4 regions of the Streptomyces sp. NPDC014764 genome follow, and region 1 is predicted to be linked to each of the others. Evidence: riboswitches for the same ligand, from Rfam matches in the RefSeq annotation. Region 1 holds a riboswitch; each other region holds the start of a gene.

The links. Region 1 has a riboswitch for cyclic di-AMP ahead of ACF1AG_RS21580 (transglycosylase family protein). Riboswitches for the same ligand answer to the same signal wherever they lie in the genome.
Positions count from the first base shown of each region.
Region 2: linked by a shared signal. The riboswitch ahead of ACF1AG_RS19200 (C40 family peptidase) and the one ahead of ACF1AG_RS21580 (transglycosylase family protein) in region 1 are both predicted to bind cyclic di-AMP.
Region 3: linked by a shared signal. The riboswitch ahead of ACF1AG_RS08555 (M23 family metallopeptidase) and the one ahead of ACF1AG_RS21580 (transglycosylase family protein) in region 1 are both predicted to bind cyclic di-AMP.
Region 4: linked by a shared signal. The riboswitch ahead of ACF1AG_RS30110 (M23 family metallopeptidase) and the one ahead of ACF1AG_RS21580 (transglycosylase family protein) in region 1 are both predicted to bind cyclic di-AMP.

Region 1 covers NZ_JBIBXY010000008.1:132,065-139,775, reverse strand. The annotation lists gene eno (phosphopyruvate hydratase) at 1-304, opposite strand, end outside; gene ACF1AG_RS21580 (transglycosylase family protein) at 573-1,274, opposite strand; cyclic di-AMP (ydaO/yuaA leader) riboswitch at 1,279-1,447, opposite strand; gene ACF1AG_RS21575 (transglycosylase family protein) at 1,667-2,611, opposite strand; gene ACF1AG_RS21570 (cytochrome P450) at 2,804-4,084, opposite strand; gene ACF1AG_RS21565 (nucleoside triphosphate pyrophosphohydrolase) at 4,474-5,448, opposite strand; gene ACF1AG_RS21560 (SurA N-terminal domain-containing protein) at 5,468-6,115, opposite strand; gene ACF1AG_RS21555 (protein kinase) at 6,275-7,711, opposite strand, start outside.
Region 2 covers NZ_JBIBXY010000007.1:97,154-104,864, reverse strand. The annotation lists gene ACF1AG_RS19210 (ATP-dependent Clp protease proteolytic subunit) at 1-598, shown strand, start outside; gene ACF1AG_RS19205 (hypothetical protein) at 606-911, shown strand; cyclic di-AMP (ydaO/yuaA leader) riboswitch at 1,246-1,455, shown strand; gene ACF1AG_RS19200 (C40 family peptidase) at 1,459-1,932, shown strand; gene ACF1AG_RS19195 (ATP-binding protein) at 2,113-2,601, opposite strand; gene ACF1AG_RS19190 (helix-turn-helix transcriptional regulator) at 2,814-3,674, shown strand; gene ACF1AG_RS19185 (DUF397 domain-containing protein) at 3,684-3,908, shown strand; gene ACF1AG_RS19180 (8-amino-7-oxononanoate synthase) at 3,997-5,124, opposite strand; gene bioB (biotin synthase BioB) at 5,272-6,537, shown strand; gene ACF1AG_RS19170 (adenosylmethionine--8-amino-7-oxononanoate transaminase) at 6,530-7,711, shown strand, end outside.
Region 3 covers NZ_JBIBXY010000002.1:786,133-793,843, reverse strand. The annotation lists gene ACF1AG_RS08570 (DNA topoisomerase IV subunit A) at 1-1,380, opposite strand, end outside; gene ACF1AG_RS08565 (pitrilysin family protein) at 1,936-3,318, shown strand; gene ACF1AG_RS08560 (pitrilysin family protein) at 3,315-4,703, shown strand; cyclic di-AMP (ydaO/yuaA leader) riboswitch at 4,905-5,070, shown strand; gene ACF1AG_RS08555 (M23 family metallopeptidase) at 5,083-5,856, shown strand; gene ACF1AG_RS08550 (GntR family transcriptional regulator) at 6,057-6,761, shown strand; gene ACF1AG_RS08545 (HPr family phosphocarrier protein) at 6,898-7,179, opposite strand; gene ACF1AG_RS08540 (GNAT family N-acetyltransferase) at 7,356-7,711, shown strand, end outside.
Region 4 covers NZ_JBIBXY010000019.1:94,289-101,999, reverse strand. The annotation lists gene ACF1AG_RS30130 (hypothetical protein) at 1-135, shown strand, start outside; gene lhgO (L-2-hydroxyglutarate oxidase) at 202-1,425, shown strand; gene trmB (tRNA (guanosine(46)-N7)-methyltransferase TrmB) at 1,523-2,359, shown strand; gene ACF1AG_RS30115 (PrsW family intramembrane metalloprotease) at 2,420-3,745, shown strand; gene ACF1AG_RS30110 (M23 family metallopeptidase) at 3,851-4,870, opposite strand; cyclic di-AMP (ydaO/yuaA leader) riboswitch at 4,883-5,040, opposite strand; tRNA gene ACF1AG_RS30105 (tRNA-Met) at 5,368-5,441, opposite strand; gene ACF1AG_RS30100 (dihydrofolate reductase family protein) at 5,506-6,639, opposite strand; gene ACF1AG_RS30095 (response regulator transcription factor) at 6,726-7,385, opposite strand; gene ACF1AG_RS30090 (histidine kinase) at 7,416-7,711, opposite strand, start outside.

The sequences.
Region 1 (7,711 bases):
TGTCGGTGGCGTCCAGGTCGAACATCGCCTGGTCGATCAGGCGCTGCTCGGTGGCGTCGTAGCCGACGAGCTCCGGGCCGATCTGCTCGATGACGGCCAGCACGGCCTTCTCGACGCCCTTGCCCAGGTAACGGCCGGCGTCGCCGTCACGGAGTTCGACGGCCTCGAAGGCGCCGGTGGAGGCGCCGGACGGGACGGCGGCACGACCCGTGCTGCCGTCGTCGAGGCCGACCTCGACCTCGACCGTGGGATTGCCTCGGGAGTCCAGGATTTCCCGGGCTACGACGACGTCGATGGACGGCACGAGCATCTCCTTCTTGGGATGTGACGCGGGTGAGCGGGGCCGCGGGGGCCCTGCGGGTCCGAGCCTAACCGGCTCCGGGCGATCGGCCATCTCGCCGCCCGCCTCATGGACAGAACCGAGAGTAAATTGTTTCCGAGCGGAACAAAGCCCGTTGGGCAAACCGTGACCGTAATGCGTCCGGACATGACCCCGCCCCGGTGCGTACGGGGGAAGAAACGCACCGGGGCGGGGAGCCCGTGGGAACGGGGAGGGACCTGGCGGTCTGCCCTTACTTCAGGTGCAGCTGCTGGCCCGGGTAGATGAGGTCGGCGTCGTCGACGATGTCGTCGTTCAGCTCGAACAGCTTGGCCCAGCCGCCCTTGACGTCGTGCTCGGCGGCGATGGAGCTGAGGGTGTCGCCCTTGACGACCTTGTACTCGCCGTCACCCTTCTCGACCTTCTTGCCGGTCGGGGTGGTGACGGTCTTCTTCTCGGCCTTCTTCTCGGCCTTCGGCGCGGCCGGGCGCTCGGCGGAGCGGGAGGCCTTCTGCTCGCTCTCACGCGACTCGGCGGAGCCGGACTCCTGCGAGGAGCCCTCGGCGGAGCCGCCGTCGTAGGAGGCGTTGGACAGGCCGGTGCCGCAGACCGGCCAGGCGCCCTTGCCCTGGCCCGCGAGGACCTTCTCGGCGATCTCGATCTGCTGGGCCTTGGTGGCCTGGTCGGCGGTGGCGGCGTACTGGGTGCCGCCGTAGCCGGCCCAGGTGGAGGCGGAGAACTGCAGACCGCCGTAGTAGCCGTTGCCGGTGTTGATGGACCAGTTGCCGCCGGACTCGCACTGGGCGACGGCGTCCCACTCGGACGCGGTGGCCGCGGAGGCGGTGCCGGACGCCATCAGCGGGCCGGCGACGGCGGCGCCGGCGACACCGGCGATGGCGATGGCGCGAGTGGCCTTGGACGGACGACGGTGCTTGCCCTTGCCGGAAAACAGCATGGATGGATCCCCTCACCGACGCCTACGAGGTGAGCTGTCGGGTTCGGGCCGGTTGAGTTGCCCGGCCACGTCCCTCCCGGGACGCGGCTTCACCCCGAGCCGTACCGGACGTCAACCGTCCGGTCGCGGCACTTACCTGGGTCCCCCGCTCCTGCCTACGGCGCATGACGCGACGACTGTTCCCGTGCTGCCACTGGCAGGATTCGGCGTGGCGGCAGCCGGGGCCCGCGATGGCGAGCGGTCACGACCGTAAGCACGCGATCGGCGGAATATCAAAGATGATCAGGGCCTCTGAGACCTATCTCTCACAGTCCTTATTACGGACATTCAGCCCTTATCGCTCCGTCAACTGCCGCCGCTCCCGGGCGCCTTCGACCGCCCCTCTCCGGCCGCTATTCGGCGGTCCCACCGTCCACCAGAAGTCGCTGACCGGGCAGGATGAGGTTCGGGTCGTCGCCGATGACCCGCTGGTTCTCGACGTAGAGCGCCGTCCATCCGCCGGTCAGGGCAAGGGAGTCGGCGATGGAAGTCAGACTGTCGCCGTCCTGGACGGTGTAGCGGTCGTCGGCGATACCCGCGGGCGTGCCCGTGGGAGGTGAGGCGTGCCGGCCGGACGACGGGGTCCCGGCGCCGGCGGTCCCGCCCTCCTGCGCGCTGGGGCCGCGATGGCGGCCCGAGCCGTTGCTCTCGGACTCGGCGGCGGTCGAAGAACCGGCGCTCTGCCCGGACTTGTCCGACTCGTCACCTTCGGGGGTGGCGGAGGCGGACGGGGAGGCTCCAGGGTTCGCGTCACTCTTCGTCTCACGGGATGAATCGGATGAACCCGACCGGTCCGACGAGGAGGCGGAAGAGGAAGTATCACCTGTTTCCGGCGTACCGGACGGGGTGGTCGTCCCGCCGGTCCGGGTGTCGTCGTCGTCCGTGCCGGTCGGCACGCCCGGGTCGACGTCCGGGGACGCGGTGTCCTGGTTCAGCCCCGTGAGCAGGCCGCAGGCGCGCCACTTGCCGACACCCTGGTCGGCGAGGATTCTCTCGGCCACGGTGATCTGCTGGTTGCGGCTGGCCGCGTCGGCGCTGGGCGCGAACTCCAGGCCGCCGTGGTTCTCCCAGTCCTCCTGGGTCAACTGCAGGCCGCCGTAGTAGCCGTTACCGGTGTTCTGGCTCCAGGAGCCGCCGCTCTCGCACTCCGCGACCCGGTCCCAGGTCTCACCGTCCGCCGCACTGGCGGCGCCCGCCCCGAGGAGCGGGATCGCGATCGCGGATCCGGTCACCCCGGCGGCGACGAGCAGAGCCGGAGCCTGGCGGGGGCGACGGTGTCGGCCGTTCCCGGAGAGCATGCGGAAGCCTTTCACTCGGCAACAAAGACCGGTACGGGCGAGCAGAACCGTGCCGCGCGCCGTACTTGATGGGTGAACGTATAGGCAGTCGATCACTTGTCACAAGTTCATGCCGTGCAGATCACATGAAGATCACAGAGTTGAGCATGCCTCAGGTTTCCGCACACCGGCCCCCGGGCACGGACAGGAAGGTCAGGTCTGCCCTGAACGCGGAGGGGAGAATTCCACCGGAAGCGTGCGGAGTCCCCGCATGATGAGGCCGCCGCGCCAGCGCAGTTCGGCCGGATCGGCGGCGAGCCGGAGGTCCGGAAGGCGCGTCAGAAGCGTGGCGAGCGCGGTCTGTCCCTCCAGGCGCGCGAGCGGGGCGCCCAGGCAGTAGTGGATGCCGTGCCCGTACCCCAGGTGCTGGTTGTCGCGCCGGCCCAGGTCCAGGGTGTCCGGGTCGGCGAACCGCTCCGGGTCCCGGTCGGCCGCGGCCAGCACGACGAGCACCGGGTCGCCGGTCTCGATCCGCTGCCCGCCGATGACGACCGGCTCCGTGGCGAACCGCCAGGTCGCCATCTCCACCGGGCCGTCGTGGCGCAGCAGTTCCTCCACGCCGGTCTCCAGCAGCCCGTGGTCCCCCTCGGCCAGCGCCCGCTGCAGACGCTCCCGCTGCTCGGGGTGGGTGAGGAGGGCGTAGGTGCCGTTGCCGATGAGGTTGACCGTCGTCTCGAAGCCGGCGAAGAGGAGGATGAACGCCATCGCGGCGGCCTCGTTCTCCGTGAGGTGCTCGCCGTGGTCGGAGGCGCGGATCAGACCCGAGATGAGGTCCTCGCCGGGGACGGGCTCGGCGGGCAGCGCCTGACGCTTGCGGTGGATCAGCTCGGCGAGGTAGCCGCGCATCTTCTTCACCGACCGTGCCACTCCGCCGCGGGGGCCGCCACCGTGACGGATCATCATGCCCGCCCAGTCCCGGAAGTCGTCCTGGTCCTCGCGCGGGACGCCGAGCAGGTCGCAGATGGCGTAGATGGGAAGGGGGAAGGCGAAGTCGTGGATGAGGTCGGCGGTGTCGCCGCCGCGCGTGAAACGGTCGATGAGGTCGTCCGTGAGCTCCTGCACGCGGGGAGCGAACTCGGCGACGCGGCGGGGGGTGAAGGCCTTGCTGACCAGGCGGCGCAGGCGGGTGTGGTCCGGGGGGTCGATGTTCAGCAGGTGCGTCATGAGGTCGGCCTGCCGCTCGCCCGGGATCCCGGTCTTCCCCTTCGCGTGCGCGGGCTCGTCGTGGTGCGCGGGGTTCTTCGACAGGCGGTTGTCGGCGAGGGTCTGACGGGCGTCGGCGTAACGGGTGACCAGCCAGGCGTCCACGCCGCTGGGGAGCTTGGTCTTGTGCACGGGGGCGTGTTCGCGGAGCCAGGCGTAGGCGGGGTAGGGGTTGGCTGCGAACTCCCAGGTGAAGAGGTCGGGGGGTGAGGGGGGTGACTGGTCACGCATGGGGCGACCCTAACGGGCGGGGGTTGCGGGGCGGGGGCCTGTGCGGGTGGGTGAGGGCTGAGTGCGCAGTTCCCCGCGCCCCTTCAGGAGGGGGGTGGCTCGCGCCGCCGGGCCCGTGCGGGTGCGTGGGGGCAGGGCGCGCAGTTCCCCGCGCCCCATCAAGAGGGGGTGGCTCGCGCCGCCGGGCCCGTGCGGGTGCGTGGGGGCAGGGCGCGCAGTTCCCCGCGCCCTGGGGGGTGGCTCGCGCCATACATCCTGTGCGGGTGCGTGGGGGTTGAGCGCGCAGTTCCCCGCGCCCCTATCGGGGCGCTGAGGGTTCGGTGCACCTATAGGGGCGCGGGGAACTGCGCGGACGGGGGTTCGGGGGCGGAGCCCTCGAGGTGGGGAGGTCAGGCGCGTGCGTCTTGTTCGGTGGCGCGGATCGCGTCCCGGTACACACGCGCCGCAGCCCGCAGGGCAGCCTCCGCGTCCACGCCCTCCGCCTCCGCCCGCGCGGCCAGTGCGAGCAGCTCGTACCCGACCCCATCCCCGGAGGGAAGAGGAACGGACAGCCCCGCCGACCGCACCCGCGACGCCAGCTTGGTGGCGAGGGCCAGCGCCGGCTGCCCCGTCGGCACCCCGTCCGTGACGGACTCCCTCCGCTTCTCCTCCGCCTTCGTCCGCATCCAGTGCGCCTTGACCTCCTCCGGCGTCCGCGCCGTCTCCTCCCCGAAGACGTGCGGATGCCGGTGGACGAGCTTGGCGACGATCCCGCCCGCGACGTCGTCGATCGAGAACGGCTCCTCCGCGTGCTCCTCGGCGATGCGCGCGTGGAAGACGACCTGGAGCAGCACGTCCCCCAGTTCCTCGCGCAGCTCGTCCCGGTCGCCGTCCTCGATGGCCTCGACGAGCTCGTACGCCTCCTCGATGCCGTACTTGGCGAGCCCTTCGTGGGTCTGCTGGGAGGACCAGGGGCACTCGGCGCGGATACGGTCCATGACCTGCACCAGGTCGAGCAGGCGGGCGCCCGGCAGGTCGTAGGAGGCGGGGAGGAGTTCCAGCTCGGGCATGGAGACCCGGCCGCTGCCTGCCATCCGCGCCAGTCCGTCGGTGAGCGCGGGCTCGCCCTCGCCGGTCGCGACGACGACCACCGTGCGGCCGCCGGCGCAGGCGTCGACGACCTCCTCGGCGGTGGGCGCGCCCTCCTCGACGGCTATCCCCGCCTCCCGCAGGTACGGAAGCTGCGGGTGGGCGCCGTCCGCGCACAGCACCCGGTCGGCCGTGCGCAGCGCCTGCCAGGCGGGCCAGGACAGCAGTCCTGGCGCGACCCGGTGGCTGGTGGTGAGCAGGACGACACGGCCGGAAGCGGGGCTGGTTGCGTTCACCCTTCGAAACTAGCCCACGTCACAGCCCCAGCGGCGGCCCGTCCACGGCGGTGACGTCCTTCACCCACGGCGTCTTCGCGTCGACCCGGCTGCTCTTCTCCGCGTCCCACTCGCCGTAGCGCGGGTTGAGGTCGACGTCGAGTTCCTTGCTCGCGTCGGACAGCGCCTTCCAGAACTCGGGGCGGCTGGTGTCGGTGCCGAGCTTCTGGGCGAGCTTCTGCGCCGTCACCTGGAGGCGGAGGTTCTCGTCGAGGCGCTGCGGCGGCACGCCGTACTGCTGGAGCCAGGCGGCCTCCAGCGCCTTCGCGCCGCCGGCCTGCTCCTCGAACTCGGCCCGGGTGCGCTGCACCTCGCGGTCGGAGACGGTCACCCCGGCGTCGCGCGCGGCACGCTCCAGCACCCGGTCCAGCACCATGCTGTGCAGGGTGTCGCGGGTCAGACCGCCGGTGCGGGCGATGGCCTGCTGGTACTGCGCCTCGTCCGGGACGGCCTCCCGCTGGGCGGCGCGCACCTCGTCGACGCGGTTCTCCAGCTGCGACACGGTGATCCGCTCCCCGCCGACCACGGCCGCCGCACCGGGGTGCGCGTCGTTGCCGCAGGCGGTGAGCAGAGGGGCCGCGGCGATCGCGGCGGTGAGGAGGAACGCGGTGCGACGACGGCGGTGCAAGGAAACCTCCTGAGGAGAGCTTGTGCGGCGGTGCACAAAGTCTTGCGGTGATCGATGGTAGGCATCGGCCAAGCTCTGGCCAACCCATTCGACCAACGATTCACGGCGACTTCCGGCACCGCCGCGCCCGCCGTCTCCCCCGCGCGGGTCCGGCCGCGGTCACCCGCGCATCTGCCCCAGCCACTGGAGGGTGCGCCGGACGTCCGCCGCGAGCGGGTGCCCGGGCCCCTGGACGCGCTCCACGTCGTGCAGCAGCCGCACCAGCGTGTCGTGCGCGGCGGGCCGGTCGCCGAGGGCGAGCAGCAGATGCCCGATGCGGCGCCGCACGTCGTGGGCCTGCTGGGGGTCCCCGGCGGCCACGTACCGGTTCTCGTAGTACGGCAGCAGCGCCCGGTACTCGGCGAGGGCCGCCGCCGGGTCGCCGAGCTGCTCCAGGCACTGGGCTGCCTCGTAGCGGTGGCGCAGCGACTGCGGGTCGGCCTGGCCCGCCTCGGCGGCGCGCTCGTCGGCGAGGCGCCGCAGCTCGGGCAGGGCGCGCCGGTACTGGCCGTCGTCGAGGAGCGTGGCCGCGTACTGCTTGCGCAGGGTGCGCACCACCGGCGAGTGCTCGCCGTGCTGTTCGGCGGCGACCGGGAGGATCGAGCCGAGGATGTCGACGGCCTGGGTGATGCGGCCCTCGCCGAGCAGCCGCTTCACCTCGTCCACGGCGGCGGCCACGTCGGCCTTCTCCGCCGTCGGCGCGGGCGGCGCGGCGGGAGCGGGCTGCGGTGCCGGGGTCCGTGCCCGGTCCGGCCAGGGGGCGTGCGGGCGCAGGAAAGGACGGGTGGGGTCCAGCGGGGCGCCGGTGGGCGTGCCCCGTGAAGGCAGCAGCAGCGCCAGGTGTTCGTACACCTCCTGCGCGGAGTCCGGGCGGTGCTGCGGGTCCTTGGCGAGGAGCCGCAGCACCAGGGCCTCCAGCGCCTCCGGCACCTCGGGGCGCAGCCGCCGCACCGGCACGGGCGGCTCGTACAGGTGCCGGTGCAGCACGCCGAGCGCCGTGGAGCCGGAGAACGGCACGTCCCCGCTGAGCAGTTCGTGCATCAGCACGCCGAGCGCGTACAGGTCGGTGTACGGGCCGACGGCGCCGCCCATCGCCTGCTCGGGCGCCATGTAGGCGGGCGAGCCGATGGGGGTGCCGGTGTGGGTCAGGCGGGTGGTGTCGGCGTCCATCACGGAGGCCACGCCGAGGTCGAGGACGGTGACCGTGCCGTCCTGCTTCACCATCACGTTCCGGGGCTTGAGGTCGCGGTGGACGATCGGCACCGCGTGCACGGCGCTGAGCACCGCGCACAGCTGCGCGGCGACCGCGACCGCCCACTGCCACGGGTACGGGTCGTGCTCGGCGAGGTGGTCGCCGAGGTCGGCGCCGTCGACGAACTGCATGACGAGGAAGAGCTCCTCGCCCTCGCTGCCCGCGTCGTGCACGGTGACCAGGCCGGGGTGGTCGACCTGAGCGGTCACCCGGCACTCGCGCACGAAGCGGCGGCGCAGCTCGTCGGCCTCGTGCCCGGCCACCTTGTCGGGGCGCAGCAGCTTCACCGCCACGCGCCGGTCCAG
Region 2 (7,711 bases), on a different contig from region 1:
ACCGCCCGTCCGCCCCTCGGGGCACCGGACCTCCGACCCGTACGACCGGCTGCTGGAGGAGCGGATCGTCGTCCTGGGCACGCGGATCGACGAGACCGCGGTGAACGACGTGACGGCCCGGCTCATGCACCTCGAGCACCACGCCCCGAACCGCGACATCTCGCTGTACGTGAACTCCTCCGGCGGCCCCTTCCACGCCATGTCCGCGTTGTACGACGTCCTGACGTACGTCACCTGTGACGTCGAGACGGTCTGCCTGGGCCGCGCGGAGGGGACGGCGGTGCTGCTGCTGGCCGCCGGCACGCCGGGGAAGCGGTACGTCCTGCCCGGCTCCCGGCTGGTGCTCCGTCAGCCCGCCCTTCACGAGCCGGTGGAGGGCAGCGCGAGCGACCTGGCGGTCCGGGCCGACGAGCTGGCCCGGATCAGGGTGCGTACGGAGGAGATGCTGGCCCGGCACACCGGCCGGCCCGTGGACCGGGTGCGGGCCGACCTGGAGCGGGACCTCGTCCTGGACGCGCAGGCCGCCGTGGACCACGGCATCGCCGACCGGATCGTGCCGCACCACCGCAGTGCCCGTACGGCGACCGGCGGGAGGTGAGCAGACGATGCTGCCCGAACTGCCGCCGCTGCCCGCGCTGACCCGGGCGGAGGCCGAGCTGATCGACCGTTACCTGGAGGTCGTCGACCTGCTCGGCCGGGTCAACCCGGCCCAGGGCGGCGACACCTATCGGAGCCTGCGCGCGGCCCAGGCGCTGGTGGGCAAGGCGGTCGCGCTGCGCGACGCGCTGACCCTGATGCACCGGCGTGGCGAGAGCGAGCTGCACGCCGCGACCCTGGCACGCGCCCTGCGGGTGCTGGACGGCGAGCGGCGCACGGCCAGGGTCACGCTGCCGCCGCAGACGGGGCGTTGACGTGAGCGGGCCCGGCGCGAAGGGCCCGCTCGACGGCACACCCCGCGACGAGTTGAAACGGACCGAACGGCTTACCCCCGTCCGGCGTAGACGAACCTCCTTTTTTCATGCCGTCGAACTTGCGCACCCGCGCCCGCCGAGGGGCGGAATTGACCGTCCCACCCCTGGTCCTGGCCTCACACGCCCTCTTGACGGCGACTCGAACGGACAGCTGTCCACCCGAACGGGTGAGTGGTGAGTAACAACACAAACCACCCGTTCCGTTGGGAAATCGCTCGCGCCATGGGTCAAGATCCCTGACTGACGACAAGACCCCGCCGCCGCGGCGGGGCGATCCGGGCGGACGCCGAGTCCTGCCGCCGCACGGATGACCGGTCGACAGGAGTGGATCGGCAGGAGTGGAGGACCCAAGCACGACGGGTCGCCGGTACGCGCACAGTGCGCGTCCCGAGCAGCCCTTGGGGTGAAGCCGCGTCAGCGGCCGGGCTACTTCGCCAGCCCGAATCCGACAGGTCATCCTTCACAGGCGGCTGACGAAGGGTTGCGCATGAGTGCGCTCAATCGTGTCCCGTCTCTCATGGCCCGGGCCGGCACGGCCTCGGCCCTCACCCTCGCCGCCGTCGGCGGCTCGATCGTGGTACCAGGAGCGGCCGGGGAGGCCGCCGCGGCGACCGTGGGCAGCAAGGCCCTGAAGGTCGCGGCGTCCAAGAAGGGGGCGCCGTACGCGTGGGGGGCGACCGGACCGAACCGGTTCGACTGCTCGGGCCTGACGCTGTACTCGTTCAAGAAGGCGGGGAAGAAGCTCCCCCGCACGGCCGCGCAGCAGTACAACAAGACGCGCCACATCTCCAAGAGCAGCCGTAAGGCCGGGGACCTGGTCTTCTTCCACTCGGGCAACTACGTGTACCACGTCGGTATCTACGCCGGGAAGAACAAGATCTGGCACGCCCCGAAGACCGGCGACGTGGTGCGGCTGCAGAAGATCTGGACCAACAGCGTCTGGTACGGCCGCGTGAAGTGACGGGCGGGGGCGGTGGCGCCCGCGGGAGCGCCGCTGCCGGGCCGCGACCGGCCATGCGGGCCCTGGCCCGCGTGGCGTCCCGCAGGGGCCCGGCGGGGTCGCCCTCAGGACGACGACCGCCCCGGGCCCCGCACGCCGTCCGTCACGGCCTCCGACGCCCGTACGGACCGTGACGCGACGTCACGGCTCCTGCTGCGACGCTACGGCGACCGTCTCCGCGGGCTGGGCGGTGACGGGCCGGACGGTGGCGGCGCCGGGCCACGGGAGTTCGACGGCGACCGTCTTGCCTCCCTCACGGGTGGGCCGGATTCTCAGCCGGCCGCCGCACTCCGCGGTGAGCCAGCGGATGATGACCAGACCGCGCCCGTTGTCCTGCTGGACCGCCGCGGGAAGCCGCTTGGGGAACCGCGGGTGGCCGTCCGTCACCCCGATGTGCACCCGCTCGTCGCGGACCAGGACGACGTCCACCGTGAACGTGGGCGACTGGCCGAAGGTGTGCTGCACCGCGTTGGTCGCCAGCTCGGAGACGATCAGCCGGACGGTGTCGCAGAGTTCGGCGTCCGGTGGCAGCCCCCATTCCGCCAGCGCACCGGCCACATGGGCCCGCGCGGCGGAGACCGAGGCTGGATCGCTCGGCAGAGTGACGGATGCTTCCAGGTGATCTGCCATGGCGACGTCGTCCCTTTCCCACGGGACCGCAGTCCGACACGGAGCGGCTGGTTCGAGTACGGTCCCGCACTGGTGCTTCGTCGCCAGACTGCCATCACCGCAGGGTGCCGCGCGGCGATCCACCAAGATATGCATATATCTGTCGCTCAAAGCGGTGAACTCTGCGACGGGAGACCGTATCCGGGCGGCCCGGAAGGAGTAAGGAGAGGCCCATGCAGCACGGTCCCGCGGTGCGCCGCAGGAAACTGGGCGCCGAACTGCGCGCGCTGCGCACCGCGGCCGGACTCACGAGCGGCGACGCGGCCCGGCTGGCGGGCTGGCACCAGTCGAAGGTGAGCCGGATCGAGACGGGCACGAGCGGCACGAAACCGGCCGACGTACGGTTACTCCTCGACGTCTACGGCGTGGACGACCCGCAGTTGCGGGAGTTGCTGCTGGTGCTGTCGGGCACCGGCGACGGCGACGGACGGCACCACTGGTGGCACGCGTACCGTGGTGTACTGCCCCCGACGTACCGGGACTTCATCAGTCTGGAGTCGCAGGCCGGCGCGATGCGCACCCTGGAGACCACGGTGGTCCCGGGACTGCTGCAGACGCCCGAGTACGCACGGGCGGTGACGGAGGCGGCCCTGGAGGGCGCGTCGGAGGAGAGGCTCGACGCACTCGTGGAGGTGCGGCTGGCCCGGCAGGACGTGCTGCGCGCCGAGCCGCCGCTGAAGCTGTGGGCGGTGCTGGACGAGGCCGTGCTGCGCCGGGAGGTGGGCGGACCCGAGGTGATGGCGCGTCAGCTGGACCGGCTGGTCGAGGCGTCCCGGCTGCCACAGGTGCGGTTGCAGGTCCTGCCGTTCAGCGCGGGCGCGCACATCGGCGTGACGGGTCCCTTCGTCATCTTTTCATTTCCGCGCACATCTGACCTGGATGTGGTGGTGCACGACCACTTGACGACTAGTCACTACCTGGAACGGAAAGAAGACCTCCGGGCGTACTCGGAGGCCTTCGAGGCACTGGCGAGCCACGCCCTCTCTCCCGAGGAATCGTCGGAATTCATCGCCGGCGCAGCGGCCGGCGCGTAAGGAGGCACGATGCCTGCACCGCCTCGGACCATCCCTTCCAGCCTCGCCCTGCACGAAGTGCGGTGGCTGCGCAGCAGCTACAGCACGGGGGCGAACAACTGCGTGGAGACGGCCCGGCCGTCCGCCGGCCCGTCGGCCGGACTGCTCGCAGTGCGCGACAGCAAGGCCCCGGACGGGCCCGCGCTGCTCTTCTCGCCCGACGCCTGGGCCCGCTTCTTGACGGCGGTCCACTGATCCGGCGTCCCCGTCCATGAACGGGACGAGTCCCGTCGTCCCACCGACCATCCGTTCCTCGCGCGACACACGGCCGTGCCCCGCCGACTCATGGCCGCGTTTCGCCGATCACCCGTACAGCGCGTTCGATCTCCGCCCCGGACAGGTCCGCCCGGGCGGTCAGTCTGAGCCGTGAGATGCCGTCGGGCACGGAAGGAGGACGGAAGCAGCCCACGGACAGACCGGCCGTCCGGCAGTCGGCCGCCCAACGCACGGCCTGCTCCGGGGACGGAGCGCGCACGGAGACGACCGCGGCGTCCGGACGCACCGCTTCCAGGCCCGCGGCCGTCAGCCGGGCGTGCAGCTCACGCGCGACCTCGCCCGCGCGCGCCGCACGTCCGGGTTCGCGCCGCAGCAGCCGCAGAGCCGCCAGGGCCGCGCCCGCCGCCGCGGGGGCCAGACCGGTGTCGAAGATGAACGTCCGCGCCGCGTTGACCAGATGGCCGATCACCCGCGCCGGGCCCAGCACCGCACCGCCCTGGCTGCCGAGCGACTTGGACAGCGTCACCGTCACCACGACGTCCTCGTCGCCCGCGATGCCCGCCGCGTCCGGTGCGCCCCGGCCGCCGTCGCCCAGCACGCCGAGCCCGTGCGCGTCGTCGAGCACCAGACCCGCGCCGTGCTCCCGGCACGTCTCGGCCAGCGCGGCCAGCGGGGCCGCGTCGCCGTCCACCGAGAACACCGTGTCCGACACCGCCACCGCGGGTCCCTCGTAGCCGTCCAGCGCCTTGCGTACGGCGTCCGGGTCGCGGTGCGCGACCACCTGGGTCGTACCCCGGGCCAGCCGGCAGCCGTCGATCAGCGAGGCGTGGTTGCCCGCGTCGGAGACGACCAGCGAGCCGTGCGGGGCGAGGGCGGTGACGGCGGCGAGGTTGGCCGCGTAGCCGGAGGAGAAGACCAGGGCCGCTTCGAAGCCGCAGAAGTCGGCCAGTTCGCGTTCGAGTTCGGTGTGCAGCTCGGTGGTGCCGGTGACCAGCCGGGATCCGGTCGCGCCGCCGCCCCAGGTACGGGCCGCCCGCGCGGCCCCCTCGGTGACCTCGGGGTGGCGGGCGAGGCCCAGGTAGTCGTTGCTCGCCAGGTCGAGCAGCGGCGTGTCGGCCGGCCGGGGACGCAGGGTGCGGATGAGCCCGGCCCTGCGGCGCAGTTCCGCCTGCTCGTCGATCCAGCCGAACGCCATCGGTCCTCCGCGGAATTTGTAGGCAATGCACAGACATTAGCGGCAGACCGCCCGGCACACGGTGTGGTGATACCCACACCGCCGGACGGCTCTGTTGTCCGAAGTCTCCTTGGCCCGGACGGGCCCCTTACGACAGGATCGGCTCCCATGGACCTGCTGAACACGCTGGTGGACAAGGGGCTTCGGCGCGAGACGCCGACACGGGCCGAGGCGCTGGCCGTCCTCGCGACGACCGACGACGAGCTGCTCGACGTGGTGGCGGCGGCCGGGAAGGTGCGCAGGCACTGGTTCGGCCGCCGGGTGAAACTCAACTATCTGGTCAACCTCAAGTCCGGGCTGTGCCCGGAGGACTGCTCCTACTGCTCCCAGCGGCTCGGCTCGAAGGCCGAGATCCTCAAGTACACCTGGCTGAAGCCGGACGAGGCGTCCCAGGCCGCCGCCGCGGGACTCGCCGGGGGCGCGAAGCGGGTGTGCCTGGTGGCGAGCGGCCGCGGCCCCACGGACCGGGACGTGGACCGGGTGTCCGACACCATCAAGGCGATCAAGGAGCGACACGAGGACGTCGAGGTGTGCGCCTGTCTGGGTCTGCTCTCCGACGGCCAGGCGGAGCGGCTGCGCGAGGCGGGTGCGGACGCCTACAACCACAACCTCAACACGTCCGAGTCGACGTACGGCGACATCACGACCACGCACACCTACGCCGACCGGGTCGACACGGTGCGCAAGGCGCACTCGGCCGGCCTTTCCGCCTGTTCCGGGCTGATCGCGGGCATGGGCGAGACCGACGAGGACCTGGTCGACGTGGTGTTCTCGCTGCGTGAGCTGGACCCGGACTCGGTGCCGGTCAACTTCCTGATCCCGTTCGAGGGCACCCCGCTCGCCAAGGAGTGGAACCTGACGCCGCAGCGCTGCCTGCGCATCCTGGCGATGGTGCGGTTCGTCTGCCCGGACGTCGAGGTGCGGATCGCCGGCGGCCGCGAGGTGCATCTGCGCACGATGCAGCCGCTCGCACTGCACCTGGCCAACTCCGTCTTCCTGGGCGACTACCTCACCAGCGAGGGCCAGGCCGGCAAGGCGGACCTGGAGATGATCGCGGACGCCGGCTTCGAGGTGGAGGGCGCCGGGGAGGTCACCCTGCCCGAGCACCGGACAGGCGGCGGCTGCGGGTCCCACGCGGGCGGCGGGGCGTGCGGGTCCCACGCGGGCGGCGGGGCGTGCGGGTCCCACGAAGGCGCCGAGGCCGGCTGCGGGTCCCACGAGGGCGGCGGCTGCGGTTCGCACGAGGGCGGCGGCGTCTGCGGGACGGCCCCCGTCTCCGCGCCTGCGCCCGCCGCCACCGCCGACGAGCCGCGTCCCGACCTGGTGGCCGTGCGCCGTCGGGGCGCCGGAACGGACCTCGCGCCCAATGCCTGAGCCCGACGCGTCCGTCGCCGCCCTGCTGGAGCTCGACCGGCGGCATGTGTGGCATCCGTACGGGCCCATGCCGGGGCGTCAGGAACCGCTCGTCGTCGCCTCGGCGAGCGGGGTCCGGCTGACGCTCGCCGACGGGTCGGGCGACCTGGTCGACGGCATGTCGTCCTGGTGGTCGGCGATCCACGGCTACAACCACCCGGTGCTCAACGAGGCCGCGCGCGACCAGCTCGGCCGGATGAGTCACGTGATGTTCGGCGGGCTCACGCACGAGCCCGCCGTACGGCTGGCGAAGCTCCTTGTCGACACGTCACCGGACGGTCTGGAGCACGTGTTCCTGGCCGACTCCGGGTCGGTGTCGGTCGAGGTCGCGGTCAAGATGTGCCTGCAGTACTGGCGTTCGCTGGGCCGGCCGGAGAAGCGGCGGCTGCTGACCTGGCGGGGCGGGTACCACGGCGACACCTGGCACCCGATGTCGGTGTGCGACCCCGACGGCGGGATGCACGACCTGTGGTCCGGGGTACTGCCGCGCCAGGTGTTCGCCGACGCCCCGCCCGGCCAGTACGAGGAGGAGTACGCCGAGCATCTGCGGGAGCTGATCGGGCGGCACGCGCACGAGCTGGCCGCGGTGATCGTGGAGCCCGTGGTGCAGGGCGCGGGCGGTATGCGGTTCCACTCCCCCGCGTATCTGCGGGTGCTGCGGGAGGCGTGCGACGCGCACGACGTGCTGCTGGTCTTCGACGAGATCGCGACCGGGTTCGGGCGCACGGGCGCGCTGTTCGCGGCGGAGCACGCGGCGGTGTCACCGGACGTGATGTGCGTGGGCAAGGCGCTGACCGGCGGTTACCTCACGATGGCGGCGACGCTGTGCACCTCACGGGTTGCCGAGGGCATCTCGCGCGGCGAGGTGCCGGTGCTGGCGCACGGCCCGACGTTCATGGGCAACCCTCTCGCGGCGGCCGTGGCGTGCGCCTCCGTGGAGCTGCTGCTCGGGCAGGACTGGCGCGCGGAGGTCAAGCGGATCGAGTCCGGGCTGCGTGAAGGGCTGGCCGAGGCGGCCGAGCTGCCCGGGGTGCGGGAGGTACGCGTGCTGGGGGCGATCGGGGTCGTCCAGCTCGACCACGACGTCGACATGGCCGCGGCCACCCGGGCGGCCGTGCGCGAGGGCGTGTGGCTG
Region 3 (7,711 bases), on a different contig from region 1:
GTTCAGCCGGTCCTTCTCGGCCTCCAGCTCGATCCGGTCGTACTTGGTGAGGCGGCGCAGCGGGGTGTCCAGGATGTACTGCGTCTGGACGTCGCTCAGCGAGAAGTGCTCGATGAGCCGCTGCTTGGCCTGCGCCGAGTTCTCGCTGGAGCGGATCAGGCGGATGACCTCGTCGATGTCGAGCAGCGCCGTGAGCAGGCCCTCGACCAGGTGCAGCCGGTCGCGCTTCTTGCTGCGGCGGAACTCCGAGCGGCGGCGCACCACGGTGAAGCGGTGGTCGAGGTAGACCTCGAGCAGCTCCTTGAGGCCGAGGGTGAGGGGCTGGCCGTCCACCAGCGCCACGTTGTTGATGCCGAAGGACTCCTCCATCGGCGTCAGCTTGTACAGCTGCTCCAGCACGGCCTCCGGCACGAAACCGTTCTTGATCTCGATGACGAGGCGCAGGCCGTGCTCGCGGTCGGTGAGGTCCTTGACGTCGGCGATCCCCTGGAGCTTCTTGGAGCCCACCAGGTCCTTGATTTTGGCGATCACCTTCTCCGGGCCGACCGTGAACGGCAGCTCGGTGACGACGAGGCCCTTGCGGCGCGCCGTCACGTCCTCGACGGTCACCGTGGCGCGGATCTTGAACGTGCCGCGGCCGGTCTCGTACGCGTCCCGGACGCCGTTGAGGCCGACGATCCGGCCGCCCGTGGGCAGGTCGGGGCCCGGGACGTGCTTCATCAGGGCGTCGAGGTCGGCGTTCGGGTGCCGGATCAGGTGCCGTGCGGCGGCGACGACCTCACGCAGGTTGTGCGGCGGCATGTTGGTGGCCATGCCGACGGCGATGCCCGAGGCGCCGTTCACCAGGAGGTTGGGGAACGCGGCGGGCAGGGCGACCGGTTCCTGCTCCTGGCCGTCGTAGTTGGGCGCGAAGTCGACCGTGTCCTCGTCGATGGACTCGGTCATCAGGCTCGTGGCCTCGGCCATGCGGCACTCGGTGTACCGCATCGCGGCCGGCGGGTCGTCGTTGCCCAGCGAGCCGAAGTTGCCGTGGCCGTCCACCAGGGGCAGGCGCATGGAGAACGGCTGCGCCATGCGGACGAGGGCGTCGTAGATCGACGCGTCGCCGTGCGGGTGCAGCTTTCCCATCACCTCGCCCACCACGCGCGCGCACTTGACGTAGCCGCGCTCGGGGCGCAGGCCCATCTCGTTCATCTGGTAGACGATGCGGCGGTGCACCGGCTTGAGACCGTCACGCGCGTCGGGCAGGGCGCGGGAGTAGATGACCGAGTACGCGTACTCGAGGAAGGAGCCCTGCATCTCGTCGACGACGTCGATGTCGAGGATCTTCTCCTCGTACGGGTCGTCGGGCGGCGGGGTCTTCGTGCTGCGGCGGGCCATCGCTGCCGGCTCCTTGCTGAAGCGTGGGACGGGATCTGACGCGGACCATTGTGGACCTTCGCACTGACAGGGCGGGACCAGGACCCGGGTCCTGCCGCCCGGTTCGGCGCGGTACGGCGGCGCGAGCAGGCTACGCGGCTCCGTCGCCGGTCACTCCGCGGGGTCGCCCCGAGGACCGCACCGACACCTCGGCGGGGCCGCCCGCGGACCGCACCGACCCCTCGGGGGAGGCGGCGCCCCCGTGGCCGGCACGGCCCCGGGTGAGTGCGACCCGCCCGCCTTCGGTCCGCCCCGGCGCACACCCCCACCCGCCCGCACCCCGAAGGCGCACGACGGCGCATCCCAGGAAGCGACCCGGCGCACACCCCCGTCACGCGCCGTGCGCTTCTCTCACTCCTCGCACGCCCCGCACCACCGGCCCCACCAGGTTCTCGCTCTCGGCGTAGCGGCCCGGTCCGGGAACTCCACCGGCTGTCCGCACGCTTGCATACAGTGGCAGGACCGGCAGAAACGGCGGTGTCGACGACGACCGCCTCCGCGATCGAAGGGACGTACATGCCCATGGGTCACACGGCCACAGCCCAGGCAGGCTCCGGGGGCCTGACAGCGACCGAGCACCGCCTGGCCAACGGCCTGCGCGTGGTGCTCTCCGAGGACCACCTGACCCCGGTCGCGGCGGTGTGCCTCTGGTACGACGTGGGCTCACGGCACGAGGTCAAGGGCCGTACCGGCCTGGCTCACCTTTTCGAGCACCTGATGTTCCAGGGGTCCGCCCAGGTGAAGGGCAACGGTCACTTCGAGCTGGTGCAGGGCGCCGGCGGCTCGCTCAACGGCACCACCAGCTTCGAGCGGACCAACTACTTCGAGACCATGCCCGCGCACCAGCTGGAGCTCGCCCTCTGGCTGGAGGCCGACCGCATGGGCTCCCTGCTGACCGCCCTGGACGAGGAGTCCATGGAGAACCAGCGGGACGTCGTGAAGAACGAGCGCCGTCAGCGCTACGACAACGTCCCCTACGGCACGGCTTTCGAGAAGCTCACCGCCCTCGCCTACCCGGAGGGCCACCCCTACCACCACACCCCGATCGGGTCGATGGCGGACCTGGACGCGGCGACCCTGGAGGACGCCCGTCAGTTCTTCCGCACCTATTACGCGCCGAACAACGCGGTGCTGTCCGTGGTCGGCGACATCGACCCCGAGCAGACGCTCGCCTGGATCGAGAAGTACTTCGGCTCCATCCCGTCCCACGACGGCAAGCCCGCTCCGCGCGACGGCTCGCTGCCGGACGTCATGGGCGGGGAGCTGCGCGAGGTCGTCGAGGAGGAGGTCCCGGCGCGGGCGCTGATGGCCGCCTACCGGCTCCCGGAGGACGGCACGCGCGCGGCCGACGCGGCCGACCTGGCGCTCACCGTCCTCGGCGGCGGCGAGTCCTCGCGCATCTACAACCGCCTGGTGCGACGTGACCGCACGGCCGTCGCGGCCGGGTTCGGCCTGCTGCGGCTGGCCGGGGCGCCGTCCCTCGGCTGGCTGGACGTCAAGACGTCCGGCGACGTCGAGGTGCCCGTGATCGAGGCCGCCATCGACGAGGAGCTCGCCCGGTTCGCCGAGGAGGGCCCCACCGCCGAGGAGATGGAGCGCGCCCAGGCCCAGCTGGAGCGCGAGTGGCTCGACCGGCTCGGCACGGTCGCCGGCCGCGCCGACGAACTGTGCCGCTACGCCGTGCTGTTCGGCGACCCGCAGCTCGCCCTGACCGCCGTGAGCCGGGTCCTGGAGGTGACGGCCGAGGAGGTCCAGGAGGTCGCCAAGGCGCGCCTGCGGCCGGACAACCGCGCCGTGCTCGTCTACGAGCCCGTCGCCCCGGCGGCCGGTGACGAAGCCGACGCAGCCGACGAAGCCGCCGCAGCCGGCACCGACGAGAACGAGGAGGCGGCGAAGTGACCGAGCTCGCCACGATGGAGTTCCACCCCCGGCCGCAGGCGGGCGAGGCCAGGCCCTGGGCCTTCCCGGCCCCCGAGCGCGGCGCCCTCGACAACGGCCTGACGGTGCTGCGCTGCCACCGCCCCGGCCAGCAGGTCGTCGCCGTCGAGGTGGTCCTCGGCGCCCCCCTGGACGCGGAGCCGGAGGACCTGGACGGCGTCGCCACGATCATGGCGCGCGCCTTCTCCGAGGGCACCGACAAGCATTCCGCCGAGGAGTTCGCCGCCGAGCTGGAGCGCTGCGGCGCCACCCTCGACGCGCACGCCGACCACCCCGGCGTCCGCCTCAGCCTGGAGGTGCCCGCCTCGCGGCTCGCCAAGGGGCTCGGGCTGGTCGCCGACGCCCTGCGCGCCCCCGCCTTCGCCGACAGCGAGATCGAGCGGCTGGTCCGCAACCGCCTCGACGAGATCCCGCACGAGCTGGCGAACCCGTCGCGCCGCGCCGCGAAGGAGCTCGCCAAGGAGCTGTTCCCGGCGAGCGCGCGCATGTCCCGCCCCCGCCAGGGCACCGAGGAGACCGTCGCGCGCATCGACTCCGCGGCCGTGCGCGGCTTCTACGAGAAGCACGTCCGCCCGGCCACGGCGACCGCCGTGGTGGTCGGCGACCTCACCGGCGTCGACCTGGACGCGCTGCTCGCCGACACCCTGGGCGCCTGGACCGGCTCCCAGGCGCAGCCGCGGCCCGTCCCGCCCGTGGTCGCGGACGACACCGGCCGCGTGGTCGTCGTGGACCGGCCCGGCGCCGTGCAGACGCAGTTGCTGCTCGGCCGCACCGGCCCGGACCGCCATGACCGCGTGTGGCCCGCCCAGGTGCTCGGCACGTACTGCCTCGGCGGCACCCTGACCTCCCGTCTGGACCGTGTCCTGCGTGAGGAGAAGGGATACACCTACGGCGTACGGGCGTTCGGCCAGGTACTGCGCTCGGCCCCCGACGGCACGGGCGCGTCGATGCTGGCCATCAGCGGCTCGGTCGACACCCCCAACACCGGCCCCGCGCTGGACGACCTGTGGACCGTGCTGCGCAGGCTGGCCGCCGAGGGCCTCACCGACGAGGAGCGCGACGTCGCCGTGCAGAACCTGGTGGGCGTGGCGCCCCTCAAGTACGAGACCGCCGCTGCCGTCGCGAGCACCCTGGCCGACCAGGTCGAGCAGCACCTGCCGGACCACTACCAGGCCGACCTGTACCGGCAGTTGGCCGCGACCGGCACCGTGGAGGCCACGGCGGCCGTCGTGAACGCCTTCCCGGTGGACCGTCTGGTGACCGTGCTCGTGGGTGACGCGGCGCAGATCAAGGCGCCCGTGGAGGCGCTCGGGATCGGCGAAGTCACCGTCGTCACGGCCGAGTAGAACCGCGGCGGGACGCACGCGCGGGGGAGCCCCGGTGACGGGTACGTCACCGGGGCTCCCTTATGCCCGAATTGGGGCGGAGGTTGCCCGTCTGCCCTGTGGGATGCGCTACAAAACCCGGGATTCGTTTGAGGATTGCGAGATGTCCCGCTTAGTTTCGTGCGGGCTGTTCGTCGGGCAGTGCGCCGCATCCGCGGCACCGGACAGCCATCGCCGAGTCCCCGTACGGCGCGAGCCAGGGGAGCCGGGGACCCACACGAAGTCCCTGGGGTGAATCGGACGCCCGCGCGTGTCGCGAGGGGGTCCGTAGGAGACCTTCCTGCTCCGAACCCGTCAGCTAACCCGGTAGGCGAGAGGGAAGGAAAGGACCAGCTTGTACATGGCGTTCACCCGCGCCACCGGGAAGCACCGTCGTCCCAGCCGCGTCCAGCGCGGCACCGCCCGCGCCGCGGGCGTCGCGGCCCTCGCGGGCACCGGCGTCGTCGGCTCCCTCGCGGCCCCCGCGCTCGCCGCCGAACCGGCCGCGGCGCAGACCGGTCTCACCCCTGTCGTCACCCTCGGCGACGTGGTCGCCGACCGCGTCGACGCCCAGGCCGCCGCCCAGCACGAGGCCGCCCGCGTGGCGGCCCAGGAGGCCGCGCGCAAGGCCGCCGAGGAGGCGGCCCGCGAGCGCGCCGTCGAGGAGGCCCAGAAGGCCCGCGCCGAGAAGGAGCGCGCCGCGCGTGAGGCGGAGCGCAAGCGTCTCAACACCTTCGTCTCCCCGATCCCCGGCTCGTACGTGTCGACCGCGTACCAGAGCGGCGGCGCCATCTGGTCGTCCGGCAGCCACACCGGGATCGACTTCCATGCGGCCGGCGGCACCCCCGTCCAGTCCGTCGGCGTCGGCACGGTCGTCGAGGCCGGCTGGGGCGGCGCGTACGGCAACCAGGTCGTCATCAAGATGCACGACGGCACGTACACCCAGTACGCGCACCTGTCGTCCGTCTCCGTGTCGGCGGGGCAGGAGGTCACCGCCGGCCAGCAGATCGGCCTGTCCGGCGCCACCGGGAACGTCACCGGCGCCCACCTGCACTTCGAGGCGCGCATGTCCGCCGAGTACGGCTCCGACCTCGACCCGGTCTCCTACCTCCGGTCGCACGGCGTGAACATCTGAGGCGCACCCTCCCGCCTTCCGGGCCCCGGCTCCCACGAGCCGGGGCTTTCGCCGTTTTCGAACCCTTCCGCGCGGGCGCCGCCTGTCCAAAAATTATGTATGGATTCCGGTCCCCCGTCGGAAATTGTCGTCGATTGCAATAGAGTCACGAACGGACGTCAATCGTCGACGTTTCACGGGGATTAAGCCGGAGGTCGGTCATGCGTATTCCCGCGCACTCGGTGTGCACGGCGATCCGGGACGACATCGTCGCCGGTGTCTACGAGCGCGGGGCCCGGCTCACCGAGGAACTGCTCGCCCGCCGCTACGGGGTCTCCCGCGTTCCGGTCCGGGAGGCGCTGCGCACCCTGGAGGCCGAGGGGTTCGTGGTGACCCGGCGGCACGCGGGCGCGTGCGTGGCCGAGCCCACCGAGCAGGAGGCCGCCGACCTGCTGGAGATGCGCCAGCTCCTTGAGCCCCTGGGCGCCTCCCGGGCGGCCCAGAGGCGCACCGACGCCCATCTCAAGGTGCTGCGCGGCCTGGTCAGGCTGGGACAGGAACGCGCACGTCAGGGCAACAGCGACGACCTGCGCTCCCTGGGCGGCTGGTTCCACGAGACGCTCGCCCAGGCCTCAGGCAGCCCGGCGCTGACGTCGATGCTGACCCAGGTCAGGCACAAGATCGCCTGGATGTACGCGGTCGACGGACCGCCCGACCCGGTCGCGTACTGGGCGGAGCACGGCGCGATCGTGGACGCCGTGGCGCGCGGCGACGGCGAGCGGGCGCGGTCGCTCACGGCGCTGCACACCGAGCAGGCGAAGGCCGGACACCGGCTGCGGTTCGGCTCCGGCGCCGAGCGAGCCGTCCGCACGGACCGTGTGAGGAACTCGCAACATCCCGTAAACATGCCGAGCCTGCGCCATTAACACGGGTCCCGTATACAAAGAGGGCGTAAATGGCGGGGGCTATTTCTGCTGCCCCGAAATGGGAATGGGAAAGGCCCGCCCGGTGATCCGGGCGGGCCTTTCCGTGTCGCACGGCCTTCGCGTGCGGAATTCTGGTTCAGACGGTCTCGGGGAGTTCCTCGAGACCCTCGGCGACCAGCTTCGCCAGACGGTCGAGGGCGGCGTCCGCACCCTCGGCGTCGGAGGCGAGGACGATCTCTTCACCGCCCTGGGCGCCCAGGCCCAGGACGGCCAGCATCGAGGCCGCGTTGACGGGGGTGCCCCCGGCCTTGGCGATCGTCACGGGGACGCCTGCGGCCGTGGCGGCTCGGACGAAGATGGAGGCGGGGCGGGCGTGGAGACCCTCGGCCCAGCCGACGTTGACGCGGCGCTCAGCCATGTGTTGCTGCCCTTCGCTGTTCAGGGTTGTCTAGACCAGTCTTCCATATCGTGGCGCGTGCCCGGAGCGGCGTCCGGGACGGCCTCCACGACTGCCGGGCCGCGGCCTCGGCCCGGCGGTCGTCCACCACAGACTGCCTCGCGCCGCCGCCGGACGCGAGCCGTACTCTGGGGCCCATGCAGACCTCGTCGGACCGCCACGAGTACCCCGCCCACTGGGAGGCCGACGTGGTGCTGCGCGACGGCGGCACCGCGCGCATCCGCCCCATCACCGCCGACGACGCGGAGCGCCTGGTCAGCTTCTACGAGCAGGTGTCCGACGAGTCGAAGTACTACCGCTTCTTCGCGCCCTACCCGCGGCTGTCGGCCAAGGACGTGCACCGCTTCACCCACCACGACTTCGTCGACCGGGTCGGGCTCGCGGCGACCGTCGGGGACGACTTCATCGGCACCGTGCGCTACGACCGCATCGGCGCCGGCGGGCGGCCCGCCACCGGCGCGGAGGCCGACGAGGCCGAGGTCGCCTTCCTGGT
Region 4 (7,711 bases), on a different contig from region 1:
GCGGGCCGCATCTCCTCCGCGCGCACCACGGAGTACGTCAGGGACCTGCTGCACCGGCTGGAGCCGTACGGCGACGAGCCGCGCGTGGTCGAGCTGCGCGAGCGCGCCCGCCCGCTGCTGATGACCACGGCCTGACCTGCCCCGCCCCCGCCCTTGGTTTGAAGCCGTTGTCAGTGGCGCAGTGCACTATCGACGCGGGAGGTGGCGCAGGTGGCGGCGGGGTCGTACGACTGTGACGTGGTGGTGATCGGCGGCGGGATCGTCGGCCTGTCGACGGCGTATGCCATCGGGCGGGCCGCCCCGGGCACGCGGGTGACCGTGCTGGAGAAGGAGCAGGGCACGGCCCGGCACCAGACGGGACGCAACAGCGGGGTGATCCACAGCGGCATCTACTACCGCCCCGGCTCCCTGAAGGCGCGGTACGCGGTGTCGGGCGCGGCCGAGATGGTCAAGTTCTGCGCCGAGTACGACATCCCGCACGCGGTGACGGGCAAGCTGATCGTCGCCACGGAGCGCGAGGAGCTGCCCCGGCTGCACGCCCTGGTCCAGCGCGGCCGGGAGAACGGCCTGTCGGTGCGGGAGCTGTGCGGCGCGCAGATCGCGGAGTACGAGCCGGAAGTCGAGGGCCTCGCCGCGATCCATGTCGGCACCACCGGCATCTGCGACTACGCGGCGGTGGCCCGCCGGCTCGCGGATGCGTCCGGTGCGGACGTGCGGCACGGCGCGGAAGTGGTCCGGATCGACCGCCGGCCCGACCGGGGCGTGGCCGTGCTGACGGCGGCCGGCGACATCGTGCGCGCCCGCACGCTGGTGAACTGCGCGGGGCTGCACTGCGACCGGATCGCGCTGCTCACGGGCGACGAGCCGGGCGCCCGCATCGTGCCGTTCCGCGGGGAGTACTACGAGCTGGCCCGCCCCGAGCTGGTGCGGGGCCTGGTCTACCCGGTGCCGGACCCGGCGTTCCCCTTCCTCGGCGTCCACCTCACCCGGGGCACGGACGACGGGGTGCACGTGGGGCCGAACGCGGTCCCGGCGCTGGCCCGCGAGGGCTACGACTGGCGGACGGTGCGGCCGCGCGAGCTGGGGGCGACCCTGACCTGGCCGGGCTCCTGGCAGCTGGCCCGCCGCCACTGGCGGTACGGCGCGGGAGAGCTGCACCGCTCGCTGTCCAAGCCGGCCTTCGCGCGGGCCGTGCGCCGGCTGCTGCCCGCCGTGCGGGACGAGGACCTGGTGCCGACGGAGGCCGGGGTGCGGGCGCAGGCGGTGCTGCGCGACGGCACGCTGGTCGACGACTTCCTGATCCGGGAGGCGCCCCGCGCGGTGCACGTGCTGAACGCCCCCTCGCCCGCCGCGACCGCCTCGCTGCCGATCGGCCGGGAGATCGCCCGCCGGGCGCTGGCCGGCCTCGCCGAGAGCGAGCGGTGAGCGCGCGTGGCGGGAGCGGCCGTCGGGCGGGCGTGCGCGGCCGGGCGGCCGTGCGCGCCGTCCCCGTAAAATCGAGGGCACTGTGTCTGATTCCGTGATGAGCACCCCCGAAGCACCGCACGCCGAGCGGACCGCCGGCGAGCCGGCCCCCCGCGCCCGCGCGAAGGGGGAGCCGCGCTTCCCCGACGGCCCGAAGGCCGACCCCGCCGGGTCGCACTTCGAGCGCCGCATCCGCAGCTTCCAGCCCCGCCGCAGCCGCGTCACCGCGGGTCAGGCGGATGCGCTGCAGCGGTTGTGGCCGGCGTGGGGGCTCGACATCGACGGCAGCCGCCGGCTGGACCTGACCGAGCTGTTCGGGAACGGCCGGCCGGTCGTCCTGGAGATCGGCTTCGGCATGGGCGAGGCCACCGCGGAGATGGCCGCCGCCGACCCGGACACGAACATCCTCGCCGTCGACGTCCACACCCCCGGCCAGGGGCATCTGCTGCACCTCGCCGAGAAGCGCGGCCTGACCAACGTGCGCGTGGCGAACGGGGACGCGATCATCCTGCTGCGCGAGATGCTCGCCCCGGACGCCCTGAGGGGGCTGCGCGTCTTCTTCCCGGACCCGTGGCCGAAGAAGCGGCACCACAAGCGGCGGCTGATCCAGCCGGAGTTCCTGACCCTGGCCGCGTCCCGCCTCGCGCCGGGCGCGATCGTCCACTGCGCCACCGACTGGGAGCCGTACGCGGAGCAGATGCTCGAGGTGCTGACCGCGCACCCCGCCTTCGAGAACACCCGGGAGGACGGCGGTTTCGCGCCGCGTCCCGCGTTCCGGCCGCTCACCCGTTTCGAGCGGCAGGGGCTGGACAAGGGTCACGTGGTGAACGACCTGCTCTTCCGCCGCGTACCGCACGACGACCGCGCCGGCCGCCCGGACGGGGACACCGTCTGACCTCCTCCGGGGCCCCGCGCCGGCACGCAGCCCTGCCCCTTCCTCGTTAGGGTCGAATCCGTGGCCAGCAGCCCTCCGTACCCGCCGTACCCCGGCGCAGCTCCCGGCAGCACGCTGCGGCACCCGCATTGGTGGCAGCGCCCGGCGGTCCGCTACGGAGCGATGGTGACGCTGCTGGCCCTGTCCGGCCTGGTGATCCTCGCGCTGGTGCGGGAACAGACCGGCACGCAGGGCTTCCTCGTGGGTCTGGGGCTGGCCGTGCTGCCGGTCCCGCTGCTGCTCGCGGCGTTCCGCTGGCTGGGCCGGGTGGAGCCGGGCCCCTGGCGGAACCTGCTGTTCGCCTTCGCCTGGGGAGCCTGCGCGGCGGCGCTCATCGCGATCGTGGCGAACAGCTTCGCCACCCGGTGGATAGCCACGACCACCGCCGACCCGGCCGGCGCCGACACCCTGGGCGCGACGGTCATAGCGCCGGTCGTGGAGGAGACGGCGAAGGCTGCGGCGGTGCTGCTGCTTTTCCTGTTCCGCAGACGCGACTTCCACGGGATCCTCGACGGTGTGGTGGCGGCCGGATTCACCGCGACCGGTTTCGCGTTCACCGAGAACGTCCTCTACCTGGGCAACGCCTTCGGCACCGACCAGCTCACCGGCGGCAGCGGCATCGCCTCGGTCACCGCGGCGACCTTCTTCGTGCGTATCGTCATGTCGCCCTTCGCGCATCCCCTGTTCACCGTGCTCACCGGCATCGGGTTCGGCGCGGCCGCGCTGGCCGCCGACCGCCAGCGGGTGCGGCGCGTCCTCCTGCCCCTCGCCGGGCTGCTCCTCGCCATGGGCATGCACGCCCTGTGGAACGGCTCCGCCACGCTCGGCCAGTTCGGCTTCATCGCGGTGTACGGGGCGTTCATGATGCCGACCTTCGGGCTGCTGACCTGGCTGGTGGTGTGGACACGGCAGCGGGAGCTGCGGACCGTGCGCGCGGAGCTGCCCGCGTACGCGGTGGCGGGCTGGCTGCGCCCGTCGGAGCCGTTCGCGCTGGGCTCGATGCGGGCCCGGCGCCTCGCCCGGAAGTTCGCCCGCGAGCACGGCGGCAGACCGGCCGCGCGGGCGGTCGCCCAGTACGAGGCGTACGCGACGCAGCTGGCGTTCCTGCGCCACCGGGGCCGTGCGGGGAAGGCGGGGGCGGACTTCGTGACGCGGGAGCGGGAGCTGCTCCTGGAGCTGTGGCACCGGCGCGCGGCGGCCCGTCCGGCGCTGGAGCACGCGGCCCGGCTCACGGCGCCCCGGCTGCCGTACGGCGCGGGTTGGGCGTACGGGCCCGTCCCGGCGGTGTGGCCGCCGCAGGGGCAGCCGACGTATCCGGCGTACGGGGAGAACCCCTACCGGCGCTGAAAAGGCCTCGGACATGCGGAACCGGCAGCCCTGACGTCGGGGGGTCGTCGTCGGGGCTGCCGGCGTTCACGGCGTCGGAGGCCGGGAGCCGGCCTCCGTGGTGGCTCAGATGCTGAGGCCCTTGCCGGCCAGCCAGGCGGCCGGGTCGACACTGCCGGAGCCGGTGTGAACCTCGAGGTGGAGGTGGGCGCCGGTCACGTTGCCGGTCGCGCCGACACGGCCGATCACGTCGCCGGTGGCGACCTTCTGGCCGACGCTGACGTTGATCGACGACTGGTGGGCGTACCAGACCTCGGTGCCGTCGTCGAGCGTGAGCACGGTCTTGTAGCCGTACGAGCCGTCCCAGCCGGCGGAGGTGATCGTGCCGGTGTGGACCGCCTTGATCAGGGTGCCGGTGGGCGCGGCGAAGTCGAGGCCGGTGTGGTAGCCGGAGGACCAGTAGGCGCCCGCCTGACCGAAGGTCGAGGTGATGGTGTACGAGGAGGTCGGGAGCGCGTACTGCTTGGCCAGCTCGGCGAGGCGCTCGGCCTCGGCCTTCTTCGCGGCCTCCTCCTCCGCCTTCTTCTTGGCGGCCTCGGCCTTCTCCTTGGCCTCCTTCTCGGCCTTGGCGGCGGCCTCGGCGGCCTCCTTCTCGGCGGCGGCGAGGGCGGCGGCCTGCGCCTTGCTCTGCGCCTGGCCCTGCTGCTGCTCGACCTGGGCCATGATGCGGGCGCGCAGCGCCTCACCGGCGTCGGCGCCCTCCTCGGCGCCGGTGTCGGCGGCGGCCATCCTGCCGATGTCGCTGAGGGGGGTGCTGGATCCCTTGGGCGTTTCCTCGTCGGAGATGAGGGAACCCACGTTGGGAAGGTCGGGCATGGAGATGGAGACGGGCGGCTTGCCGGTCTGGGCGCTGGCCATGCCGCCGGCGCCGACAGCGGCTATGACGCCGACGCCGAGGACGGTGGAGCTGCGGGCGAGTCCGCCTCCGCGCTGCTTGGCGACGCGGTGCCGGCCACGCACGGGCCGCACGGACTCCGCGGTGGGGTTCCACTCCTCGAAGGGGCCCTCTTCGACGCCGGGGGCGCCGTACGCGAAGGTGTCGTTCGGCTTGAACGGGGCCTCGGGGGCAGGCGGGTTGGACGCCACGTGGGCGCGCTCCTTTCCTTCCGTCTTCGCCTACCGGGTTAGCTGACGGGTTCGGAGCGGGAAGGTCTCCTACGCGCGTATACGAACCGTGTTTCCACGGCGGTATCCGCCCGATTCACCCCATGGTGGTGGTTCCCCGGTTCCCTTGCGGGATTCGGCGCATGCGCACGGAGCCGACTTCTGTGACGGCTGGGACGACCGCGCTGCGTTATCGAACGTTAATAGACGCGGGGGCCGGATTCCAAGCCGTTCCTCTTGATCGTTAACGGTTTTCGCGTGGACTTAAGCGCCACGAGCGGGCGAAAACGGGCGAGTTGACCGCGCCTCGGACGACCGGCCGAACCTGACGGTTCGTCAGTTGTTATGCGCTGCGACGCCGTTCGCTCACTGTGCGTGAAAGGCGGGGTGGAGGGCGCGTGAAGAGGAGGGCGACGAGCACCGCCATGGAGAAACACCGAGGGCCGGAACCCTTTCGGATTCCGGCCCTCGGCCTTCAGTAGCGGGGACAGGATTTGAACCTGCGACCTCTGGGTTATGAGCCCAGCGAGCTACCGAGCTGCTCCACCCCGCGTCGGTAAACACGAGTGTACGGCATCCACGGGGTCCGGTGCACATCGCTTCCCCGGCGGGCGCGATCAGCCGCCCAGCAGGTGCGCGTTCGGCGCCTTCGCACGCTGCTCGAACTCCGGCAGCACCAGCACCGTGGCGCCCCCGTCCGCCAGTACGGCGCTGCCGTCGGCGTCCGTCACGAAGGTGTCCGGCTCCCGCCAGGCCGTAACCACCCGGCGCACCCCCGCGTCCAGGATCAGCCGCGCGCAGGGCGCAGGACGGGACGCGCGGCGGGCGCACGGCTCCAGGCTGGAGTAGACGGTGGCGCCGGCCAGCCGCGGGTCGGTGGGGTCGGCCTTGGCGAGCGCGGCCTCCTCCGCGTGCACCACCGGGTCGTCACCCTCCCGGGAGTGGCCCCGCGCCAGCTCGGTGCCGTCGGCGGCGACCACGACCGCACCGACGCTGAACGCGGTCCCGGAGGGCGGACACTGTCCGGCCAGGTCGCAGGCGAGGGCGAGCCAGTGGCGGTCGGCGGCGGACGGCAGCGCGCCGGTGCCCGGCGCGGTGGGCTCGTAGCGCATCAGGACGACGTCGCCGACGGGGCGGGTCTCGACAAGGCGCAGCCGGCCGCCCTGGTAGGGACCGGGGCCGAACAGGCGGGGGGCGTCCGGGTCGCCGACGAACAACGGGGCGAGGACGAGTTGGAGCTCGTCGGCGAGGCCCTCGGTCATCAGCTGGGTGTGGATCTGCCCGCCGCCCTCCACCATCAGCCGCCGTACCCCGCGCACGTCGTGCAGGTGCTCCAGCAGCCGCCGCCAGTCCAGCACGTCGCCGAGCGGCACGACGTCGGCGGCGATGCCCAGGGCTCGGGCCCGTTCGGCGCCCTTGCCGGTGGTGTACAGGACCTTCTCGCCGCCGGTGTGCCAGAAACCGGCCGCCGGGTCCAGGTCGCCCGAGCCGCTCACCGTGACCTTCAGCGGGTACTCGGGCAGGCCGTCGGCGACCCGGGCGGCGCGCCGCCCGGGCGAGTTGACCAGCAGGCGGGGATTGTCGGCGCGGATCGTGCCGGCGCCGACCAGGATGGCGTCCACGGACGCCCGTACCTCGTCGACCCGGTCGAAGTCGGCCGGGCCCGACAGCAGCAGCCGCTCGGGGCCGGTGTCGTCCAGATAGCCGTCGAGGGAGACGGCGGCGGACAGCAGGACGTACGGGTACGGCATCGGCGGGCTCTCCCGGGTGCGGGCGGCGGCGGGACCGCTGCGCGGTCCGGCTCCAGTCTGGCAACCCGTGCGGCCGGGGGCGGAGGTCAGGGCTCGATCAGGCCGACCCGGATGGCGTACCGGGTGAGTTCCAGCCGGTCCTTCAGGCCCAGCTTGGCGAGCAGGTTGGCGCGGTGCCGCTCCACCGTCTTGGGGCTGATCACCAGCATGTCCGCGATCTGCTGCGAGGTGTGGCCCTCGGCGACGAGCTTGAGGATCTGCTCCTCGCGGTCGGTGATGGCCTTCGCGGGCAGGGACCGGCCCTCCCGCGCGAGGTCGAGATAGTTGTGGATGAGGGCGTTGACCGCCCCCGGATAGAGGAAGGGCTCGCCCCGCATGGTGGCGTGGCAGGCCTCCACGAGGTCGCGGTCGGCGACCGACTTGAGGACGTACCCGGAGGCTCCGGCGGCCAGCGCCTCGAAGAAGAACTGCTCGTTGTCGTACATGGTCAGCACGAGGATCCGGGTCTCCGGCAGGGTGCGGGAGAGTTCACGGGCCGCCTGCAGACCGGTCAGGCGCGGCATGGCGATGTCGAGGATAGCCAGGTCGGGGCGGTGCTCCCGGGCCAGTTCGAGGGCCTCGGCGCCGTCGGCGGCCTCCGCCACCACGGTCAGGTCCGGTTCGCCGTCCAGGATGAGACGGACCCCCCGGCGGACCAGCGCGTGGTCGTCGGCGAGGAGGATGCGGGTGGGGGAGGCGTCTGTCATGGTTCAGCGTTTCCGGTCGGGGGACGTCGGTCACGGGGGCGGCGCGTGCGCGGGCGCGGAGCGGCGCACGACGGCCGGGGTGGTCGAGGGGACGGACTTCCGCTCGGGTCGTACGGGGACGAGGACGTGCGCGGGGAAACGCGCGGGGACGGGCACGGCGAGCCGCAGCTCGGTACCGCCCTCAGCACGGGGTTCCACGGTCAGCTCGGCGCCCACCAGCAGCGCCCGCTCCCGCATGCCGCGGATGCCGGCGCCCTCGTCGGCGCCGCCGACGCCGCGGCCGTCGTCGCGGACCCGCAGCTCGACCCCGCCGGGCGTGCGGCGCA